DNA from 3 places in the Pseudomonas rhodesiae genome. Region 3 is predicted to be linked to each of the others. Evidence: predicted binding sites of a transcription regulator. Region 3 holds the regulator's gene; each other region holds the start of a gene.
The links. The regulator sigma-54, encoded in region 3, starts transcription at its own class of promoters, with help from an activator protein. The targets are predictions, from matches to a motif close to ANTGGCATNNANNTTGCTNT.

Region 1 (7,428 bases), 1.9 Mb from region 3:
CCCTGAGCGCGGGCACCGGCGAGGAAGCCCTGCTTAGGGTGGCCGAGCAGCCGCCGGACCTGATCCTGCTGGACATCATGATGCCCGGCATGGACGGTTACGAAGTGGCTAACCAGCTCAAGGGCAACCCAGCCACCGCGACCATACCGATCATCATGCTCTCGGCCTTGAGTGAATCGAGTGCGCGCCTCAGCGGTCTGGAGACCGGCGCAGAGGAGTTCATCAGCAAACCGGTGGATCGTGTCGAGCTGTGGCTGCGGGTGCGCAACCTGCTGCGGCTCAAAGCCCATGGCGACCAGTTGAAACAGCACAGCGCGATGCTCGAACAGCGCCTGCAACGGCACCACGATCAAACCGCACGCTCGAACGTCTACGACCCGGTGCGCCAGGACCTGGAAAACGCCTTGCGCCAAGCGGTGCAGCGCCAGGCGTTCGCCTTGCATTACCAACCCAAAGTGCACGTGGCCAGCGGTGAAATCTGTGCCCTGGAGGCGCTGCTGCGTTGGGATCGGCCCGACTATGGGCCGGTGTCCCCGGCGGTGTTCGTGCCGGTCCTGGAAAGTCTCGGCCTGATTGGCCAAGTCGGGCATTGGGTGATCGAGACTGTCTGCCGACAGATAGCGGCCTGGCAGCGTTGCGATATCGGCGCGGTGGAGGTGTCGGTGAACGTCTCCGGCCATCAATTGATCGAGGGCGATCTGATCGCAGAGATAGCCGACATACTGGCCGGCACCGGGGTTGCCGCCCATTGGCTGGAGTTGGAAATCACCGAAGGCACACTGATGGAGAACACCGCGCACAGCATCGTCAGCCTGCAACGCTTGCGTGCCATGGGCGTGAAAATCGCCATCGACGACTTCGGAACCGGCTATTCCAGCCTGGCCTACCTACGCCGCTTTCCCATCGACACGCTGAAAATCGACATTGCCTTTATCCGCGAAGTCACCAGTAACCCCCAGGACGCCGCGATTGTTCGGATCGTCATCCAACTGGCCCACAGCCTGGGCTTGCTGGCGGTGGCCGAAGGCGTCGAAACCCAGGCGCAATGGGCGTTTTTGAAAGAGGCCGGTTGCGATCAGATCCAGGGGTATCTGTTCAGCCGGCCGTTGCCGGTGGACACGCTGGAGCCCCTGTTAAGGAGGCGTTTGAAGTGAATGAGAAGTCAGAGATGCCCGATGTCGCCAGCAGCGCCCTCTTCATCCGCTTCGATCAGCGGCACCTCGGCGTCATCCATCAATGAACCCGGGTCTTCGTTACCTGGGTCGTTGAGTTCTTCATCCGGTTGATGAGCCATGATCGTATCCTCTAACTAGCCGCCCTGGGTGTCGATGTCGGCGTCGGTTTCAGGCTTGGGCTCGCGCTCGGGCTTGAAGTCGGGGCTGTAGTCGTTGTCCTTGGCCTTGGGGTCGGGGGCAGGCTTGGGGTCCTTAGGGGCATCGGCGGCGGTGCCGGGTGCCGGCTCGCCACCGTCGATGGCGGGATCGTTACGGTCGCTGACTTGGGGATCGTTGCTAGTGCTCATGTTTCACCTCTGCGCAGTGATTGGGTAACTACAGCCTGCATAGACATAAGGTGCCGCGCCCTGCCCCGAAGTTCCGCCGGATTGCTCAACCGCCTGGGTTGTCGACCTGGATATAGAACGCATAAGCCCCCAGCAGAATCCAGAACACCATGAAAATCCACGGCGTGCGCACGGAAAACAGCAGGGACTTGCGATAGCCCTTGTGGGACGACTCGCGCTCGGAAAACAGCGGCGACTCGTCATAGGCCAGGCCCATCACCGGTTCGCTGTGCAGCAGTTGGCTCTGCTTAAAGTGCCAGTGATCGATGATGTCGTACGCCGCGCGGATGCCCGGCCAGGCGTTGAGCGAGCTGAGAATGCCCAGCAGTGCCAGGAACAGCGGCACGATCAGGGTAAACAGCTTGCCCCACTCTGGGTTGAGGTTGCCCATGCCTGACACGAAGGCGATCACCAGGAACGATTGGGCGGTGAGGTAAGCGTCGGTGCGGTTGGCCAGGATGGAGGTTTCGTACTGGATCTCGCGGCGATAGAAGTCCAGGCGGTCCTTGGGCGAACCGAAGATCTTGGCGTTGTGTTCGCTGTGGTCGTTCAGCGCCGCTTCCGGAGTGTGGGGGGAGATGATTCTGGGCACGGGGATGGTCCACGGGGTGTATAGACCCCGTTAGAGGAACAGGCCGTGTGGGGAGTTCAAGTTTGTTGTGCACCGGGTTGGTGCGCGGCGTGTTTGTTGAAGGTGGGGTGCACCTTTCTGGGTGGCTGGCGGCGCGCCGCTGCACAGCCTGGCGCGAGCAGGCTCGCTCACTACGCGGGCGGATGTGTTGGAAGGTGGGGTTTCGGCACAGGCATTGCTTTATGGATTCATCTGTTTGGAAACAGGAGCATTCGTTACCCCCCCACCCAGAGCCGACATCCTGAGAAAGTAAGGACCAGGCCCGCTGGCACCCCGCGCCACGGGCTCATAAAAACATGCGTTGTTCAAAACGGCAGTGCCGCTCGCGCAACCCAAGGCACTGACAAGGTACCGGAATGGCTCGATCTTTCTTTGATGAGATGAATGACGCAAACGGCGTGTGCCGTGCGCATTATCAGGATTTCTCCCGCTGGCTGGCCAATACGCCGCCGGAACTGCTGGCCCAGCGTCGTCGTGAAGCCGATCTGCTGTTTCACCGCGCCGGAATCACCTTCACCCTGTACGGCGACGAACAGGACACCGAGCGCCTGATCCCCTTCGACATCATCCCCCGCAGCATCCCTGCCAGTGAATGGCGCGTGATCGAGCGCGGGTGTATCCAGCGGGTCAATGCGCTGAACCTGTTCCTCGCCGACATCTATCACGATCAACGCATCATCAAGGCCGGGATCATTCCGGCGGATCAAGTGCTGGGCAACGAGGGTTACCAGAAAGCGATGGTCGGGCTGGACCTGCACCGCGATATCTACTCGCATATCTCCGGTGTCGACCTGGTGCGCGATGGCGACGGCACTTATTACGTGCTTGAAGACAACCTGCGTACCCCCAGCGGCGTGAGCTACATGCTCGAAGACCGCAAAATGATGATGCGCCTGTTCCCAGTGGTGTTCGCCCGGCAGCGCATCGCGCCGGTGGATCACTACCCCAACCTGCTGCTCAAGACCCTCAAGAGTTCCAGCCGCCTCGACAACCCCAACGTGGTGGTGCTGACCCCAGGCCGCTTCAACAGTGCATTCTTCGAGCATGCCTTCCTGGCCCGGGAAATGGGCGTGGAACTGGTGGAAGGCGCCGACCTGTTCGTGCAGGACCTGAAAGTATTCATGCGCACCACCGACGGGCCCAAGGCGGTGGATGTGATCTACCGCCGTATCGACGATGCGTTCCTCGATCCGCAGGCGTTCAACCCCGAATCCATGCTCGGCGTGCCTGGCCTGGTGGCCGCCTATTGCGCCGGCAACGTGGTACTCGCCAACGCCATCGGCACCGGGGTGGCCGACGACAAATCGATCTACCCCTATGTGCCGGACATGATCCGTTTCTACCTGAATGAAGAACCGGTGCTACAGAACGTGCCGACCTTTCAGTGCCGCAAACCGGCGGAACTGTCTCACGTGCTGGCCAACCTTGAGCAGCTGGTGGTCAAGGAAACCCAGGGCTCAGGCGGCTACGGCATGCTGGTCGGCCCGGCATCCACCGCCGCCGAAATCGAGGACTTCCGCCAGCGCATCAAGGCCCGCCCTCACGCCTACATCGCTCAACCGACCCTGAGCCTGTCGACCTGCCCGACCTTTGTGGAAAACGGCATCGCGCCGCGGCATATCGACCTGCGCCCGTTCGTGCTGTCGGGCAAGGAGACCCGCCTGGTACCGGGCGGGCTCACGCGGGTGGCCCTCAAGGAAGGCTCGCTGATCGTCAACTCGTCGCAAGGCGGCGGAACCAAGGACACCTGGGTGGTGGAGGACTGAATCATGCTGAGTAGAACCGCCGCAGACCTGTATTGGATGTCCCGCTACCTGGAGCGCGCCGAGAACCTGGCGCGCATGCTCGAAGTCAGTTATTCGCTGTCGCTGATGCCCCAGGCCGGGCGCAGCGATGGCTTGGACGAACTGGCCATGTCGTTGCTCAGCAGCGGCACTTTGGACAGCTATCTGGAACGTCATACCCAACTGGACGCCGAGCGCATGCTGCACTTCTTCGCCCTTGACGAAGAAAACCCCGCCAGCATCTATAACTGCCTGCGCGCCGCGCGGGGCAACGCCCATGCGGTACGCGGACGTATCACCGCCGATATGTGGGAGAACCTCAACGCCACCTGGCTGGAAATGCGCAGCATCGCCGCCGGCGGCCTGGGCCGACACGGCATCAGCCACTTCTGTGACTGGGTCAAGCAGCGGTCGCATCTGTTTCGCGGGGCAACCTCGGGCACCATCATGCGCAACGATGCCTATCGCTTTATCCGCCTGGGCACGTTTGTCGAGCGCGCTGACAACACGTTGCGCCTGCTGGATGCGCGCTATGAGATGTTTGGCGAAGAATCGGAAGAAGTCAGCGACCTCTCGGCGCGCGGGTATTACCAGTGGAGCGCTCTGCTGCGTGCGTTGTCGTCGTTCGAAGCCTATACGCAGCTGTACCCGAACGCGCTGAATGCCCGCTCGGTCTCGGAGTTGCTGTTATTGCGCAGCGACGTGCCGCGTTCACTGCATGCCTGTGTCGAGGAACTGAACCACATCCTCGCCGACCTGCCCGGCAGCTACGGGCGCACGGCGCAACGCCTGGCGGCGGAGTTTGAAGCGCGGCTGCGCTACACCGGGATCGATGAAATTCTCGAAGACGGCCTGCACAGCCGGCTTACGGAGTTTATCGACACCGTGCGCGAATTGGCGCGGGCGATTCACAGCTCCTATCTCGAAGTGGTCTGAGGCCTCAGGGGCGGCCCAGGAAATCGAGCAGCAGCGCATTCACCTGCGTGGCCTGCTCGTTCTGGATCCAGTGACCGCAGTGGGGCAACACATGCTGCTCCAACTGCGGCACGCAGTCGGGCATGCGTTTGAGTGTGTGGGCTTCGAAGACACCTACCGGATCGCGGTCGCCGATCAGGAACAACGTCGGCTGCATCACCTGCCGCCCGGCCAAAAACTCGGTGCGCTGCCAATTGCGCTCGAAATTGCGGTACCAGTTCAACGGGCCGCGAAAGCCATGTTCGGTGAAGGTCTGCACGTACACATCCAAATCTTCTTGGGAACACCAACCGGGCAGCGGCCCCGGCACAGGCACGCCTTCAAGCAAGGTGGCGTCGGCAGGTTTTTGCTGGAGGAACACATCCTGATCCTGCATAAACAGCCGCAACGTGCGCTCGATGTCGGCGTTCAGTTCGCGCTCGGCTACTCCTGGCGCCTGGAAATACAGAATGTAATTGAAGCGATCGGCATACAGCTCGCGCATGATCTCGATCACCGGCCGGCGCGCACGCCCGGCAAACGGTACCGACATTGTGATCAAGCGGGTGATGCGCTCAGGCTCAAGCAATGCCAAATGCCAGGCCACCACTGCGCCCCAGTCATGCCCGACCATCACCACCTGGGTATGCCCGAAATGATCCATGGCCTGTTGGATATCGGCGCACAAGGTCAACAGGTCATAGGCAGCGATATCGGCCGGCGAGCTGGATGGCCCGTAACCGCGCATCTGTGGCACGAACACCCGATAGCCTGCCGCAGCCAGGGCCGGGATCTGTTCGCGCCAGGAGTGCCAACATTCGGGAAAGCCATGAAGCAACCAGATGGGCGCGCCATTTTCCGGCCCGGCGATATGCACGCACAGTTCAATACCGTTGACCTTGAGGGTGCTCCGCTGGCTATGGTTCATGGTTGGCTTCCTTGTAGTGGCCCAGAATGCGAGGAAAGAGTGAGGGAGGTGCGGGATTTGCACCAGCATCATTTGCGCCAAATGCTCGGTCATCAGCGCCGCTCGGGGGCTGATGGCCAAGAACCGGGGTGCATGAGGTCAGGACGAAATTGCCCACCAGCTCGGCAACAACGGCCGTACCCGCGCCTCACCGAAACGATCGTCGATCAACATCACCACGCCTTGGTCCTGCTGGCTGCGGATAACCCTGCCGGCTGCCTGCACGACTTTTTGCAGGCCTGGATACAGATAGGTGTAGTCGTAGCCTGAACCGAAAATCGCGGCCATGCGCCGCTTCATCTGTTCATTGACCGGGTTCAGCTGCGGCAGGCCCAGGGTGGCGATAAATGCGCCGATCAAGCGCGCGCCGGGCAAGTCGATACCCTCGCCAAACGCGCCGCCGAGCACGGCGAACCCCACCCCTTGGCTATGTTCGGTGAACTGGTCGAGAAAGCCCTGGCGCTCAGCCTCGGCCATGCCCCGTGACTGCTGCCACAGCGGGATGTGCGGGTGCTGTTCGGCCAGGCGCTGCGCCACTTGTTGGAGGTAATCGAAGCTGGAAAAAAACGCCAGGTAGTTACCGGGTTGTTGCGCGAATTGCTGGGCGATCAACTCAACGATGGGGCCCACCGACGCCTCGCGATGCACGAATCGGGTCGAGATCTCATCGACAATGCGCACCCGCAATTGCTCGGCCTTGAACGGCGACGCCACGTCCACCCACGCCGTGTCCGCAGGCAAGCCCAGCAAGTCGGCGTAGTAATGGCGCGGGCTTAACGTGGCGGAAAACAACACGCTGCTGCGGGCAGCGGTCAGTCGTGGGCGGATGAACTCGGCGGGCACCACATTGCGCAGGCACAGGGTCGAGCTGCTGCGCTTGCCGCCCAAGGAGCGTTTAGTGATGTCGAAGATGAAGTGTTCGTTGAATAACTCGGCCACTTTGGCAAATTGCAGCGCGTCAAAGTAAAAAGCTTGCAGGTCGCCGGCCAGGGCTTCGGGGTGATCGTTGAAGTAATCGCCCATGGCACTCGCGCACAGGTTCAAGGCACTGAGCATTTTATCGGGCCTGGCGTCATAAGCCTGGTACGGCGCCACTTGCGCCTTGTGCAACGCGTTCCACTCGCGATTGAGGCGCTGCAAAGGCTTTTTCAGGGCCTCGGGCGCCTCGTCGCGCAACGTCTTGAGGCGGTACTGATCAAGGCTGGCGCTGTACATCCCGCGCGCGCGCTCCACCAGGTTATGAGCTTCGTCCACCAGCACCGCGGCGCGCCATTGGTTGAGCTGGGCGAGGCCGAACAGCATGGCGCCGAAGTCGAAATAATAGTTGTAGTCGGCTACGACCAGGTCAGCCCAGCGCGCCATTTCCTGGCTCAGGTAATACGGGCAAACGTTGTGGGCCAGGGCGACCTCACGCAGATTGCGCTGGTCGAGCAGCCGTAGCTTGGCCGCAGCGCTACGTGCGGCGGGCAAGCGGTCGTAAAAACCTTTGGCCAAGGGGCAGGATTCGCCGTGACAGGCTTTGTCCAAGTGC
Region 2 (7,428 bases), 160 kb from region 3:
AAACTTTTGCCCATGCGTTCTGTTGAGTGGGCGAGCGCGTCTGACGCGTCTGCCAGCAGGCTGCTCCGTTCAGCCCGATGCGTGGTGGCAGCCAGGGGGGTTGGCTGTGCCAGGGCTGAGGTGAAGAGATGGATATCGGCAGGCGGTGCGGGTGAATATTCAACTGATCTGTGTGCGCTGCCAGTGTCGTCATGCTCTGCGGAAAAAACGGTTTTGATTTGCATGCCAGACCTTTTGCATCAAGGGCTCAGGAGGGCGACGCTGGGTCAGCGTCGCCGGTGTAGAAAACTTCCCCGACTGATTGCCTCGGGGAAGCTGGCCATTCTTAACGGTAGGTATCAGCAACACTCTTCAAGCCGGTTTGCCACCTAGCTTCTCGAGCCAACTCTGCGATCTTTTTGTTGTCTTCTTTAGACCCTTCGGTGGTTTGTTCCAAACTCGGTGCGCCTGAGCCATAACCATTGCCAACCGGATAAGGGTTATAGCCAGTGTTGGAGGGTATCGTCATTGGGTGTTCTCCAGAGATGCCTGCAATAAAGATAGTGGGTTTACCAGTTTGATTCATAATATTTGAATCGCTGCTGGCACTAACTATGTGGCCGTTGATGTGGATGGCGTTCCTGAAGTTTTTCGTGCAAATGTTTCGAATTATTAGTTGATTGCCTAGGGGTTAATCCAACAAAATATGGAGTTGTTTCATTCGGTAGTAAAGCGTGCGTTTGGCCACGCCTAACTCGATTGCCACACGGTCCACATTGTGTTCGTTCCGCTGCAGAGACTCTTCAATCAGCGTCTTTTCAATCTGTTGAAGGCGGCCCTTGAGGCCTATCTCGACCCCTTCATCCGGCATGGCCGGCCCACACAGCGGTGGCAGTCCCAGTACGCAGCGCTTGGCGGCCGAGCGCAATTCACGCACGTTACCCAGCCAGGAATAGCCAAGCAGTTGCAGCAGCAGCGTGCAGGGTGGTGAAGGTGGTGGGCGTTTGAATCGCTCGGCCTCCTGCCTGAGCATGCTCAAGAATAAAGGGATAATGCGTTCACGGCGCTCACGCAGTGGCGCGAGCTGGATGGTGACCACATTCAGGCGGAAATAAAGATCGCGCCTGAACGCTCCTCGCTCGACCATTTTATGCAGCAGCTGCTGGGCAGACGCTATAACGCGCATATCCACCGGAATGAAGCGGGTTGAACCCAAGCGCTCAACGCCACGAGCCTCCAGTACTCGCAGCAGCTTGGCCTGGAGCGAGAGCGGCAAGCTGTCGATTTCATCCAGGTACAAGGTGCCCAGGTGCGCGGCTTCGATGAAGCCTGCCCGTGATTGCACGGCGCCGGTGTACGCGCCGCTGTTGACTCCAAACAGTTGACTCTCCGCCAGGGTCTCCGGAATGGCTGCGCAATTGACTGCGACCAGGTTGCCCCGTCGCCCTGATAGCCGATGAATGCGTTGTGCCAAGGTATCTTTGCCGGTGCCGGTTTCTCCCAGCAACAGGATGTCAACGTTGAGGGGGGCAGTGCTGCTCAAGACATGTTCAATGTCAGCGTCTTCAATGAGTGAAGTGCTTGTTTCGTTTTCCATGTGGTCAAGCGCCGACATCGGATGATTACTCCATACTCGCTCTTGCTTCACTGTCGAAAAAGACAACGTGCAGGCTCTGCACAATAGAGCGAATTTTATAACAGTTATCACCGGTCCTTAGGGTGATTAGTTGCCGAAGTCATGTGGGATAAGTTTGATAGTTTTCGGGCGCTGAACGTATTAAGTAGAGCGGTGCAGGGGAGAGTAGGCAGAGTCTGAAAACTGTTGGTATTTAGACTGATCTGTTGTGTCAGAGTATTCGTAAAGTCGTCGCCCACAAAAAAGCCGATGCAGTGCATCGGCTTTTTATATTCGGCGTAAACCGCGAGTAGCGATTACACGTTGAAACGGAAGTGCATCACATCGCCATCTTTAACGATGTATTCCTTACCTTCCAAACGCCACTTACCTGCTTCCTTGGCACCGGCCTCACCCTTGTACTGGATGAAGTCGTTGTAAGCGATCACCTCAGCACGGATAAAGCCTTTTTCGAAGTCGGTGTGAATCACGCCGGCGGCCTGTGGCGCGGTGGCACCGACCTTGACGGTCCAGGCGCGGACTTCTTCGACACCGGCGGTGAAGTAGGTTTGCAGGTTGAGCATTTCATAGCCGGCTCGGATCACGCGGTTCAGGCCAGGCTCTTCCAGGCCCAGGGCCTCGAGGAACATGTCTTTTTCTTCGCCGTCTTCAAGTTCGGCGATTTCCGCTTCGATCTTGTTGCACACCGGAACAACCATGGCGCCTTCTTCGTCGGCAATGGCCTTGACCACGTCGAGCAGCGGGTTGTTCTCGAAGCCGTCTTCAGCCACGTTGGCGATGTACATCACAGGCTTGGTGGTCAGCAGGTGGAAGCCTTTGATCACAGCTTTCTCGTCGGCACCCATGTTCTTCATCAGGCTGCGCGCAGGTTTGCCTTCGGTGAAGTGGGCGATCAACTGCTCAAGCAGCCCTTTTTGGACCACGGCATCCTTGTCGCCGCCCTTGGCGTTACGCGCAACTTTCTGCAGTTGTTTTTCGCAGCTGTCGAGGTCGGCGAAGATCAGTTCCAGGTCGATGATCTCGATGTCGCGTTTCGGGTCGACGCTGTTGGATACGTGAATCACATTCTCGTCTTCAAAGCAGCGGACCACGTGGGCGATGGCGTCGGTCTCACGGATGTTGGCCAGGAACTTGTTACCCAGGCCTTCGCCTTTCGACGCGCCGGCCACCAGGCCCGCGATATCGACGAATTCCATGGTGGTCGGCAGGATGCGCTTGGGATTGACGATGGCCGCCAATGCGTCCAGGCGCGGATCGGGCATAGGCACGATGCCACTGTTGGGTTCGATGGTGCAGAAGGGGAAGTTCTCCGCCGCAATACCGGACTTGGTCAGGGCGTTGAACAGGGTGGATTTGCCGACGTTGGGCAGGCCGACGATGCCGCAATTGAATCCCATGGTGTTTCCCCTCGGTAAGAGTCAGGCCTTCTGGCTGTGCAGGTTTTTCATCGCACGGTTCCATTCACCGGCGAGGATATCCGGCAGCACGCCGAGGGCAAAATCGATGCTGGCATCGAGTTTTTCCTGTTCGGCGCGTGGCGCACGACCCAGGACGAAATTTGAAACCATACTGGCAACGCCCGGATGGCCGATGCCGAGCCGCAGGCGGTAAAAGGTATTCTGATTGCCCAACTGCGCGATGATGTCGCGCAGGCCATTGTGACCACCATGCCCGCCGCCCTGTTTGAGCTTGGCGACGCCGGGTGGCAGGTCCAGTTCGTCATGGGCCACCAGGATTTCATCGGGTTTGATCCGGAAGAAACCCGCAAGCGCCGCGACAGCCTGGCCGCTGCGGTTCATGTAGGTGGTGGGAATCAGCAGACGAACATCCTGACCTTGATGCGAAAAGCGTCCGGTCAGGCCAAAATACTTGCGATCGGCCACCAGGTTGACACCTTGGGCGTGGGCGATGCGCTCAACAAAAAGGGCCCCCGCGTTATGCCGGGTCTGTTCGTATTCGGCGCCTGGATTTCCCAGGCCAACGATCAGTTTAATGGCAGTCACGACAGGGGCCCTTCCTTTGGAGTTGTGGATAACATCGCCGCGACCTGCATGCGGCGAAAGTGGACGACAAAGATCATTTACTCAAGAGTAAACGCCGCGTTATCGCCCGCTTTCTCGCTACGTTTCGGTCCGCGATGTTTCCTCAAGCTCCGGCAAGACAGAGTGAATTACTCTGCAGCGCCTTCTTCAGCTTCTGGAGCAACGCGTGGAGCGTGTACGTTGGCAACTGCTTTGTCATCACCGTGAGCCAGCGCAACGAACTCAACGCCTTTTGGCGCCTTGATGTCGGACAGGTGAACGATGGCGCCGACTTCCAGAGCCGACAGGTCGACTTCGATGAACTCAGGCAGGTCTTTCGGCAGGCAGGTCACTTCGATTTCGTTCAGGACGTGAGAGATCTCGCCGCCTTTCTTGACCGGAGCTTCTTCACCAACAAAGTGCACAGGCACGATAGCGGTCAGTTTCTGGCCAGCTACAACGCGAACGAAGTCGGCGTGCATGATGAACTGCTTGGAAGGGTGACGCTGCATTGCTTTAACGATGACGTTCTGCTTGGTGCCGTCGACGTTCAGCTCGATAACGTGGCTGTAGGCAGCTTCGTTTTCGAACAGCTTGGCGATTTCTTTGGCCAGAATGGTCACGGATTCAGCAGGCTTGCTACCGCCGTATACAACAGCAGGAATGTTAGCGGCGTGACGCAGGCGGCGGCTCGCACCTTTCCCCAGGTCAGTACGCGCTTGGGCGTTCAGAGTAAATTCAGTCATTTTGTATCTCCAAAATAGCCATCATCGAGTGGCGTTTGCGACCAGCGCCAAACTCGATATGGGCAAAAAAGCCCCGCCCCAACACAATGCTGGGGCGGGGCGCTTTTCGTCAGTGCTTTATTACGAAGGGGTAACCCTTAACGGAACATCGCGCTGATCGATTCTTCGTTGCTGATGCGGCGAACCGCCTCAGCAACGACCGGTGCGATATCCAATTGACGGATACGCGCACAGGCTTGAGCGGCGGCGGACAACGGGATGGTGTTGGTCACCACCAGTTCGTCCAGCACGGAATTCTCGATGTTCTCGATCGCTCGGCCCGACAGCACAGGGTGTGTGCAGTAGGCGAAGACTTTAGCCGCACCGTGCTCTTTCAAGGCTTTCGCCGCGTGGCACAGGGTGCCGGCGGTGTCGACCATGTCATCAACCAGAATACAGGTACGCCCTTCGACATCACCGATGATATGCATCACTTCAGAGTGATTGGCTTTTTCACGGCGTTTGTCGATGATCCCGAGGTCCACGCCCAGGGATTTGGCAACAGCCCGTGCACGCACGACGCCACCAATGTCCGGGGACACAATCATCAGGTTTTCAAAGCGCTGGTCTTCGATGTCATCCACCAGAACGGGGGAGCCGTAGATGTTATCTACCGGAATATCGAAGAACCCCTGGATTTGGTCAGCGTGCAGGTCAACCGTGAGAACACGGTCGATGCCTACCACGGTCAGCATGTCAGCCACGACTTTCGCGCTGATAGCCACACGCGCGGAACGCGGACGGCGATCCTGACGGGCATAACCAAAGTAAGGGATTACAGCTGTGATTCGAGTCGCTGAGGAGCGGCGGAAGGCATCAGCCATCACGACGAGTTCCATCAGGTTATCGTTGGTCGGAGCGCAGGTCGGCTGAATAATGAAGACATCTTTACCGCGGACGTTTTCATTGATCTCGGCTGTAATTTCGCCGTCGGAGAATTTACCGACAGAGATGTCACCGAGAGGGATATGCAGCTGACGTACGACACGTCGAGCCAGATCGGGGTTAGCGTTCCCCGTAAAGACCATCATCTTGGACACGCGCAGTACCTAGAGGCTGAGGGTAACCTGGATGAGTATAGGAAAATGGCAGGGGCGGCTGGATTCGAACCAACGCATGGCAGGATCAAAACCTGCTGCCTTACCGCTTGGCGACGCCCCTGTATCTGTTGCAACGAGTACCCAGTACTCGATTCCTTTTAGAGCAGACTTTGCAGCTTGCGATGCAACATCGAAACGTTGCTTCCCTTTGCTACAAACCCTGTAAGGGTCTCTGTAAGAAGGGCCGAGACTTTATCAGCTTCAGCTTTGCTTGGGAAGCCCCCAAACACACAACTTCCAGTTCCGGTTAATTTTGCTTCGGTAAATTTACCTAGCAAATTCAAAGCGTTACGTACCTCTGGATAACGCCTTGCTACAACCGGTAAGCAGTCATTTCGACTGTTTCCCTTGGGAACGGGGCGCACTTTAATGGGAGGAGAGTTACGTGTCAACAGCGGATCTGAAAAAATTTCTGCTGTACTTACAGAGACTTGCGGGACAAGGACCACATACCAAGGCTCTTCGGGCTCTACAGGGGTCAGTTTTTCCCCTACGCCTTCGGCAAAAGCCGCGTGCCCGCGAACGAAAACCGGGACGTCGGCCCCCAGCGTCAGGCCCAGCGCAGCCAGGCGATCAGGGTCCCAGCCGAGCTGCCACAAGTGGTTCAGGCCCAGCAGCGTAGTCGCGGCATTCGAGCTGCCACCGCCGATCCCACCGCCCATGGGCAAAATTTTATCGATCCAGATGTCGATGCCCAGTGAGCTGCCGGATTGCTCTTGGAGTTTTTTCGCGGCCCGCACGATCAGATTGTTGTCGTGGGGCACGCCTTCGAATTCGGTATGCAACTGGATCACGCCGTCGTCGCGTACGGCGAAGGTCAGTTCGTCGCCGTAATCGAGAAATTGAAACAGCGTCTGCAGCTCGTGGTAGCCGTCTTCACGGCGTCCAAGAATATGCAGCATCAAATTGAGTTTGGCCGGAGAGGGCAGGGTCAGTTTTTCTGCGGTCACGTTATTGCCCCAATTTGCGCGGTTGCCAGTCCTTGATCACCAGCGTGACGTCCAGGTCCGTGCCGTGCAATTTGATGCGTTCGGGCAGCCAATAGCCGTTCTGTTGTACGTAACTGAGGTACTCAACTTGCCAGCCATCCTGTTCAAGGGTGGCCAGACGACTGTCGCCGTTAAGGCTCAGGCGGCTCTTGCTGTCCGGTGCGGGCAAACCGCGCACCCACCAGACCAGATGAGACACCGGCAGTTTCCAGCCAATCTGTTCTTCCAGCAGAGCTTCCGGGGAGGTCGCTTCGTAGCGCCCCTGATTGGCCACTTCGAGGCTGACCTGGCCCGGACGCCCGGTCAGCCGCGCCGCACCTCGGCCCAATGGGCCCGAGAGGCGAATATCGTAGTAGTCCTGGCGTTGCAGCCAGAACAGCGTACCGCTGCCGGAATCTTTCGGCGCGCGTACGCCAACCTTGCCTTCGATCTGCCAGCCATCGATGCTGGCCAGTTGGCTCTTGTGCTGCTTCCATTGCGCCGGGTTGCCCTGGCCTTCAACGGATTCACGGGCGCCAAAGCCAGCGCAACCGGCGAGCAAGGCGATAAGACTGAACACTACAAAGTGGCGCAAAAACATAAGTTTAAAGGGTCTCGGATCCGGTCAGGCGCTTGATGGTGCTGCGCAGGATGGGGCTTTCGGGTTGTTCCTTGAGGAACTTTTCCCAGATTTGACGGGCTTCGCGCTGCTTGCCATTGGCCCACAACACTTCGCCCAAGTGGGCCGCGACTTCCTGATCGGGAAAGCGCTCCAACGCCTGGCGCAGCAGGCGTTCGGCTTCATCCAGATTACCCAGGCGGTAATTCACCCAACCGAGGCTGTCGAGGACGGCCGGGTCTTCCGGATTGAGTTTGTGCGCTTGTTCGATCAGCGCCTTGGCCTCGTCGTAGCGCGTGGTGCGATCGGATAAGGTGTAA
Region 3 (7,428 bases):
GCGCGGTGAACAATTTCCCGATCAGCCATCAGCCAATGCCCGCGCAGTTCATTCGCGCGCTGATCCTGGCCAAAGCGGCGGCTGCCAAGGTGAACGTGGAGCTCAAGCAAATCAGCGAAGGGCAGGGCAAGGCCATCGTCGATGCCGCCCAGGGCTTGCTGGAAGGCGATTACATGCGCCATTTTCCGGTGGATATCTTCCAGACCGGCTCCGGCACCAGCTCCAATATGAATGCCAATGAAGTGATTGCAACCTTGGCCAGCCGTTTGCTGGGTGAGGCGGTCAACCCCAATGACCATGTGAATTGTGGCCAGAGCAGCAACGACATCATTCCCACCACTATCCATGTGAGTGCCGCACTGGTCCTGCATGAGCAAACACTGCCGGCCCTGCTGCATCTGGTGCAGGTGATCGAACACAAGGCTGAAGAGGTTCACCCCTTTATCAAGACCGGCCGTACGCACCTGATGGACGCTATGCCCGTGCGCATGAGCCAGGTACTCAACGGTTGGGCGCAGCAACTCAAGGCCAATATCGGCCACTTGCAGGATTTGCTGCCCAGCCTGCAAGCCTTGGCCCAAGGCGGGACTGCGGTGGGCACTGGCATCAACGCGCATCCGCAATTCGCGGCGCGCTTCAGCCAGCAACTCAGCAGCCTGACCGGCGTTAAGTTCACGCCGGGCAAGGACCTGTTTGCATTGATTGGCTCCCAGGACACCGCCGTCGCCGTTTCCGGTCAGTTGAAAGCCACTGCGGTGTCGCTGATGAAAATCGCCAATGACCTGCGCTGGATGAACTCCGGTCCGCTGGCAGGTCTGGGTGAGATCGAGTTGGAGGGGCTGCAACCGGGCTCGTCGATCATGCCGGGCAAGGTCAATCCGGTGATTCCGGAAGCGACCGCCATGGTCGCAGCGCAGGTGATCGGCAATGACGCCGTGATCACCGTCGCCGGTCAGTCCGGCAATTTCGAGTTGAACGTGATGCTGCCGGTCATTGCCCAGAACCTGCTCAACAGCCTGCAACTGCTGGCCAACTCCAGCCGCCTGCTGGCCGATAAAGCCATCGCCAGCTTCAAGGTCAACGAAGCCAAGCTCAACGAGGCGTTATCGCGCAATCCCATTCTGGTGACGGCGCTCAACCCGATCATCGGTTACCAGAAAGCCGCTGAAATCGCCAAGAAGGCCTATCAGCAGGGGCGTCCGGTGCTCGATGTGGCGCTTGAACACACCGATTTGCCGCGCAGCCAATTGGAAACGCTGTTGGACCCGGAAAAACTCACCGCCGGCGGCGTGTAATCACCCGCCCTGCTTTGGAGGCTCACCATGGAGCACTGGAAACGCACGATCGAACGGGCTAATCGATGCTTCATGCAGGGCGAATGGGTGGACGCGCGCGAGGCGTATCTGCAGGCCCTTGCCCTGGCCCAGGTGCTGTTCGAACGCTGGGCGGATGCCGACGAGGCCGTGGCAGCCTGCGTGATTTCCCATCACAACCTCGCGGACCTGCACCTGCGCCTCAACCAGCCGGAAGAAAGCGCGGAGTACTTGTGCGCCATTCACCAACGCTTGCTGCAGACCATGCAGGACCCACGCCTCACCCCGCAACTGCGTGAGGCCGCAGCGCGCCAGAGCAGCAAAACCTACGTTGAACTGTTGAATTTCATCAGCGAGCACGGCGAGTACCCGCGTACCCATCGCTTGCTCGGAGGTGCCGCAGCCCAACCGACCACGCCTCACTACGGAGCACACTGATATGGCTTACACCTTGCCTGCCTTGCCTTATGCCTATGATGCCCTGGAGCCGCACATTGATGCGCAAACCATGGAAATTCACTACACCAAGCACCATCAGACTTACATCAATAACCTCAATGCAGCGGTGCAAAGCACTGAGTTCGCGGAATGGCCGGTCGAAAAACTGGTCGCCAGCGTACAACAACTGCCGGAAAGACTGCGCGGGGCTGTGATCAACCAAGGGGGCGGGCACGCCAACCATTCTTTGTTCTGGGAAGTGATGTCGCCCCAGGGCGGCGGCAAACCGGAGGGCGTGCTGGGTCAGGCAATTGACCAGCAGTTGGGCGGTTTCGAGCGTTTCAAAGAGGCGTTTACCAAAGCGGCGCTGACCCGCTTCGGCAGTGGCTGGGCCTGGTTGAGCGTCACCCCGCAGAAGACACTGGTGGTGGAAAGCAGCGGCAATCAGGACAGCCCGCTGATGAATGGCAACACGCCGATCCTTGGCCTGGACGTCTGGGAGCACGCGTATTACCTGCGCTATCAGAACCGCCGCCCGGAATACATCAATGCCTTCTACAGTGTTATCAACTGGCCAGAAGTCGCCGCCCGCTATCAGGCTGCCATGGCTTGATGCGTCTCTCCATGACAAGCACTAAGGCCGACTATGGGCACTGACACTCTGGCGATCGGCAGCGTGCGATTGTTTCGTTATGCATTTGGCTCGCTGCTGCTGTTGGCAGGTACTGCATTGCTGGTGGCCCATGGTCTGGCCTGGCTCGACTTGGAACCGCGCATCCTGCGGGCGCTGCAGGGTGGTTCGATTTGCGCCCTGGGCACTGCACTGGGCGCGGTGCCGGTATTGGTGATAAAGCGCATGCCGGCTGCCTTGAACGATACGTTGCTAGGCTTCGGGGCGGGTGTGATGCTGGCTGCCACCGCGTTTTCGCTGGTGGTGCCGGGCATCGCGGCAGCTGAAAGTCTTGGGCTTTCGCCCTGGGGGGCCAGTGGCCTAGTCAGCTTCGGGATCATGCTGGGGGCGTTCGGGCTTTATTTGGTTGACCGCAAGGTCTCAGGCGCCAGCCCGGAAATGCTGGTGGGTACGCCGGAGCACCCGGTGATTGCGCCACGCATCTGGCTGTTTGTGTTTGCGATCATTGCCCACAACATTCCGGAAGGCATGGCGGTGGGCGTATCGGCGGGGGGCGGTATGCCGGATGCCGATAGCCTGGCCATGGGCATTGCTTTGCAGGACGTACCCGAAGGCTTGGTGATTGCGTTGGTGCTGGCGGGTGCGGGCATGTCGCGGGTCAAGGCCTTCATGATCGGCGCCGCGTCGGGGCTGGTCGAACCCGTGTTTGCCGTGCTCTGCGCCTGGCTGGTAAGCCTGGCGGAAATGCTGCTGCCCCTTGGGCTGGCGCTGGCCGCTGGGGCGATGCTGCTGGTGGTCACTCACGAAGTGATCCCGGAGTCGCGGCGCAATGGCCACGAAAAGCTAGCCAGCCTGGGGCTATGTATCGGGTTTTGCGTGATGATGGCGATGGATACCGCGTTGGGATAAAGCGCCGGGAGGTTATTCCCCTTCGTCGAAGAAGTTGTTGATCAACTCCACCAAGGCGTCCATTGCCTCTTTTTCTTGATCGCCTTCGGTCTCCAGGTGAATCGTAGTGCCCTTGCCGGCCGCCAGCATCATCATCGCCATGATGCTTTTGCCATCAACCATCGACTCCGGCGTGCGTCCTGCGCGGATTTTGCAGGGGTATTTTCCAGCAACGCCGACAAATTTTGCCGAGGCCCGGGCGTGGAGGCCCAGCTTGTTGATGATTTCAATTTCACGAGCGGGCATCGCGTGAGTGTTCCTTTCAGCTGAGGTCGCGGTGGCGAACCTGGACGTTCTTGAGGGTTTGTTGCAGCACCTGACCCAGGCGCTCCGTCAGGTAAACCGAGCGGTGATGGCCGCCGGTGCAGCCGATGGCGATGGTCACATAGGCTCGGTTGCTTGCGGCAAAACGTGGCAGCCACTTGAGCAGGTAAGTGGAGATGTCCTGGAACATCTCCTCCACATCCGGTTGCGCCGCCAGGTAATCAGCGACCGGCTGATCCAGCCCGGACTGATCACGCAATTCCGGCTTCCAGTAAGGGTTCGGCAGGCAACGCACATCGAACACCAGATCGGCGTCTACCGGCATGCCGCGCTTGAACCCGAAGGACTCCACCAGAAAGGCCGTACCAGGCTCCGGCTGGTTCAGCAGCCGCAGCTTGATGGCATCGCGCAGTTGATACAGGTTGAGGCTGGTGGTGTTGATCTTCAGGTCGGCCAGATCGATGATCGGCCCCAGCAGCTTGGTCTCGTCCTCAATCGCTTCGGCAAGGGAGCGGTGGGGGCTGCTGAGCGGGTGGCGCCGCCGGGTTTCGGAGAAGCGCTTAAGCAGGGTCTCCTCGTCGGCATCCAGGTACAGCACATCGCAGTGAATATGCTTGGCGCGCACTTCCTCCAACAGCTCAGGGAACCGGGAAAGGTGGCTGGGCAAGTTGCGGGCATCGATCGACACGGCAACCAGCGGCTGCGCTAGCTCAGTATGGATCAATGCGCGTTCGGCCAATTCCGGCAGCAACCCGGCGGGCAGGTTGTCGATGCAATAAAAGCCACTGTCCTCCAGAACATTCAGGGCAGTACTTTTACCAGAGCCGGAGCGGCCACTGACGATGATCAAACGCATGATTACTTCTCGTTTTGTTCATCCAGAACAACCTGATAGAGCGCTTCATTGCTGCTGGCGCTGCGTAGTCTGTTACGTACTTCCTTGCGATCAAGCATGCTGGCGATCTGCCGAAGCAGCTCCAGATGCGCATCGGTGGCAGCTTCCGGGACCAGCAGGACAAACAGCAGGTCGACCGGTGCGCCGTCGATGGCGTCGAAATCGATGGGGGCTTCCAGATGTATCAGAGCGCTTATCGGATCTGCGCAGCCTTTGAGGCGGCAGTGTGGAATCGCGATGCCGTTACCAAAACCGGTGGAGCCCAGTTTTTCACGGGCGACGAGCGCCTCGAAGACATCTTGCATCTCCAGATCCGGCACTTCGCGGGCGATCAGGTTGGCAATTTGTTCGAGGGCTTTTTTCTTGCTGCCGCCCGGCACGTTCACGAGGGAACGGCCGGGGGTCAGGATAGTTTCAAGTCGGATCATGGGGGGGAGAGTTAACGACCTGTACCTTGCATCAGGTGCAGATTCTTTTCCTTATGCTTTATGAGTTGGCGGTCGAGCTTTTCGTACAGCGAGTCAATCGCGGCATACATGTCGTCATGTTCGGCATTGGCGACGACTTTGGCATTCGGTATGTGCAGGGTGGCCTCGATTTTCTGCTTGAGCTTATCGACCTCCATGATGACCTGCACATTGGTAATTTTGTCGAAATGCCCCGCAAGCTTGTTCAGCTTGCTCTCGGTGTACTCACGCAGGGGCTTGGTGACTTCCAGCTGGTGTCCACTGATGTTGACTTGCATACAGCTTCTCCTTCGTTGCCAGTGCATAAAGCGGCAGGCCGGGATGCCTGCCACTGGAACGCTATGGCCCGCCCGTCACATCAAACGCTTACGCTCGCTGGAAGGCGCGATCCCAAGGGATTCGCGATATTTGGCGACGGTTCGACGGGCGACCTGAATGCCTTGTGCCTCCAGTAAACCAGCGATCTTGCTGTCACTCAACGGCTTTTTCTGATTTTCCGCGGCAACCAGTTTTTTGATGATCGCGCGGATCGCCGTGGACGAGCATTCGCCGCCTTCGGAAGTGCTGACATGGCTGGAGAAAAAGTATTTCAGCTCATAAATACCCCGTGGGGTATGCATGAATTTCTGCGTGGTCACCCGTGAAATTGTCGACTCGTGCATGCCGACCGCCTCGGCGATGTCATGCAGCACCAGCGGTTTCATCGCTTCGTCGCCGTATTCCAGGAAGCCGCGCTGATGCTCGACGATCTGGGTGGCGACTTTCATTAGGGTTTCATTGCGGCTTTGCAGGCTCTTGATGAACCAGCGCGCTTCTTGCAGCTGATTGCGCATGAAGGTGTTATCGGCGCTGGTATCGGCGCGGCGCACGAACCCGGCATATTGCGGATTGACGCGCAGGCGCGGCACCGATTCCTGATTCAGCTCCACCAGCCAGCGCTCGTTGTCCTTGCGTACGATAACGTCCGGGACAACGTATTCGGCTTCGCTGGACTCGATCTGCGAGCCTGGGCGAGGGTTGAGGCTTTGCACCAGCTCGATGACCTGGCGCAGCTCGTCTTCCTTGAGCTTCATGCGTCGCATCAGTTGGCTGTAGTCGCGGCTGCCCAGCAGATCGATGTAATCGGTGACCAAACGCTGGGCTTCGCTGAGCCAAGGGGTCTTGGCGGGCAACTGACGCAATTGCAGCAGCAGGCACTCGCTGAGGCTGCGGGCGCCAATGCCGGCAGGCTCGAACTGCTGGATGCGGTGCAGGACGGCTTCGATTTCGTCCAGCTCGATATCCAGTTCCGGGTCGAAGGCCTCAAGGATCTCCTCAAGGGTTTCGTCCAGATAGCCCTGGTTGTTGATGCAGTCGATCAGGGTCACGGCGATCAGCCGATCGGTGTCCGACATCGGCGCCAGGTTCAACTGCCACAACAGGTGGCTTTGCAGGCTTTCGCCGGCGGACGTCCGGGTGGTGAAATCCCACTCGTCATCGTCGCTGCTGGGCAGGCTGCTGGCGCTGGTCTGGTAGACGTCTTCCCAGGCAGTGTCCACGGGAAGCTCGTTGGGAATACGCTCGTTCCATTCACCTTCCTCCAGGTTATCCACCGTCGGGGCGGTTTCCTGATAGGAGGGTTCCTGCACATCGGAGTTGGGTTTTTGCTCGATGTTGTCAGCCAACGGATCTGCATTATCGAAGTCGTCGCCTTCTTCCTGGCGTTCGAGCATCGGATTGGACTCCAGAGCTTCCTGGATCTCCTGTTGCAGGTCCAAGGTCGACAATTGGAGCAGGCGGATGGCCTGTTGCAGCTGCGGTGTCATCGTCAGCTGCTGGCCCATTCTCAGGACTAGCGATGGTTTCATGGCAGGGGCTTAACACCTTATTCGCCGGCGCAATGCGCCATCCACGACAGGGCGCGTGAGCGCCAAACATAAGCAAATTATATGCCTGATATCGGGGGCTTTGCCTAGAGCGCGGTAACAATAAAAATCCAGAGGCTTTCATTGCATCCGCGCACCAGGCTAACGTCCTGCCAACGCCTTGTTAAAGGCTGTTTACAGGCGGAACTCGTGGCCCAGGTACACTTCCTTGACCAGTTCGTTGGCCAGGATGGTGGCGGCATCGCCTTCGGCGATCAGTTGACCATCGTTGACGATATAGGCGGTTTCGCAGATATCGAGGGTCTCACGTACGTTATGGTCGGTAATCAATACCCCGATGCCCTTGGCCTTGAGGTGATGGATGATCTGTTTGATATCGCCAACCGAAATAGGGTCGACGCCGGCAAACGGTTCGTCCAGCAAGATGAACTTGGGCGCGGTGGCCAGTGCGCGAGCAATTTCCACGCGACGACGCTCACCACCGGACAGGCTCATGCCAAGGTTGTCGCGAATGTGGTTGATGTGGAATTCCTGCAGCAGGCTTTCCAGCTCCGCGCGACGGCCATCGCGGTCAAGCTCCTTGCGAGTCTCCAGGATCGCCATGATG

Region 1: a site for sigma-54 is predicted at 2,355-2,374, ahead of HRH33_RS13820 (circularly permuted type 2 ATP-grasp protein). Genes of this name have one in related genera too.
Region 2: a site for sigma-54 is predicted at 1,662-1,681, ahead of HRH33_RS04495 (sigma 54-interacting transcriptional regulator). Genes of this name have one in related genera too.

The regions. Positions count from the first base shown of each region.
Region 1 is NZ_CP054205.1:3,050,896-3,058,323, reverse strand. Features, by position in the region: gene HRH33_RS13835 (EAL domain-containing response regulator) at 1-1,154, shown strand, start outside; gene HRH33_RS26515 (hypothetical protein) at 1,163-1,294, opposite strand; gene HRH33_RS13830 (hypothetical protein) at 1,310-1,522, opposite strand; gene HRH33_RS13825 (hypothetical protein) at 1,608-2,153, opposite strand; gene HRH33_RS13820 (circularly permuted type 2 ATP-grasp protein) at 2,549-3,958, shown strand; gene HRH33_RS13815 (alpha-E domain-containing protein) at 3,962-4,912, shown strand; gene HRH33_RS13810 (alpha/beta fold hydrolase) at 4,917-5,858, opposite strand; gene HRH33_RS13805 (ATP-dependent DNA helicase) at 5,997-7,428, opposite strand, start outside.
Region 2 is NZ_CP054205.1:1,031,401-1,038,828, forward strand. Features, by position in the region: gene HRH33_RS26340 (hypothetical protein) at 1-224, opposite strand, end outside; gene HRH33_RS04490 (hypothetical protein) at 326-565, opposite strand; gene HRH33_RS04495 (sigma 54-interacting transcriptional regulator) at 671-1,594, opposite strand; gene ychF (redox-regulated ATPase YchF) at 1,912-3,012, opposite strand; gene pth (aminoacyl-tRNA hydrolase) at 3,034-3,618, opposite strand; gene HRH33_RS04510 (50S ribosomal protein L25/general stress protein Ctc) at 3,786-4,382, opposite strand; gene HRH33_RS04515 (ribose-phosphate pyrophosphokinase) at 4,520-5,461, opposite strand; tRNA gene HRH33_RS04520 (tRNA-Gln) at 5,508-5,582, opposite strand; gene ispE (4-(cytidine 5'-diphospho)-2-C-methyl-D-erythritol kinase) at 5,620-6,423, opposite strand; gene lolB (lipoprotein insertase outer membrane protein LolB) at 6,473-7,090, opposite strand; gene HRH33_RS04535 (tetratricopeptide repeat protein) at 7,095-7,428, opposite strand, start outside.
Region 3 is NZ_CP054205.1:1,190,856-1,198,283, forward strand. Features, by position in the region: gene HRH33_RS05245 (class II fumarate hydratase) at 1-1,295, shown strand, start outside; gene HRH33_RS05250 (hypothetical protein) at 1,323-1,751, shown strand; gene HRH33_RS05255 (superoxide dismutase) at 1,753-2,364, shown strand; gene HRH33_RS05260 (ZIP family metal transporter) at 2,398-3,291, shown strand; gene HRH33_RS05265 (HPr family phosphocarrier protein) at 3,304-3,576, opposite strand; gene rapZ (RNase adapter RapZ) at 3,593-4,450, opposite strand; gene ptsN (PTS IIA-like nitrogen regulatory protein PtsN) at 4,453-4,917, opposite strand; gene hpf (ribosome hibernation-promoting factor, HPF/YfiA family) at 4,929-5,234, opposite strand; gene HRH33_RS05285 (RNA polymerase factor sigma-54) at 5,310-6,803, opposite strand; gene lptB (LPS export ABC transporter ATP-binding protein) at 6,996-7,428, opposite strand, start outside.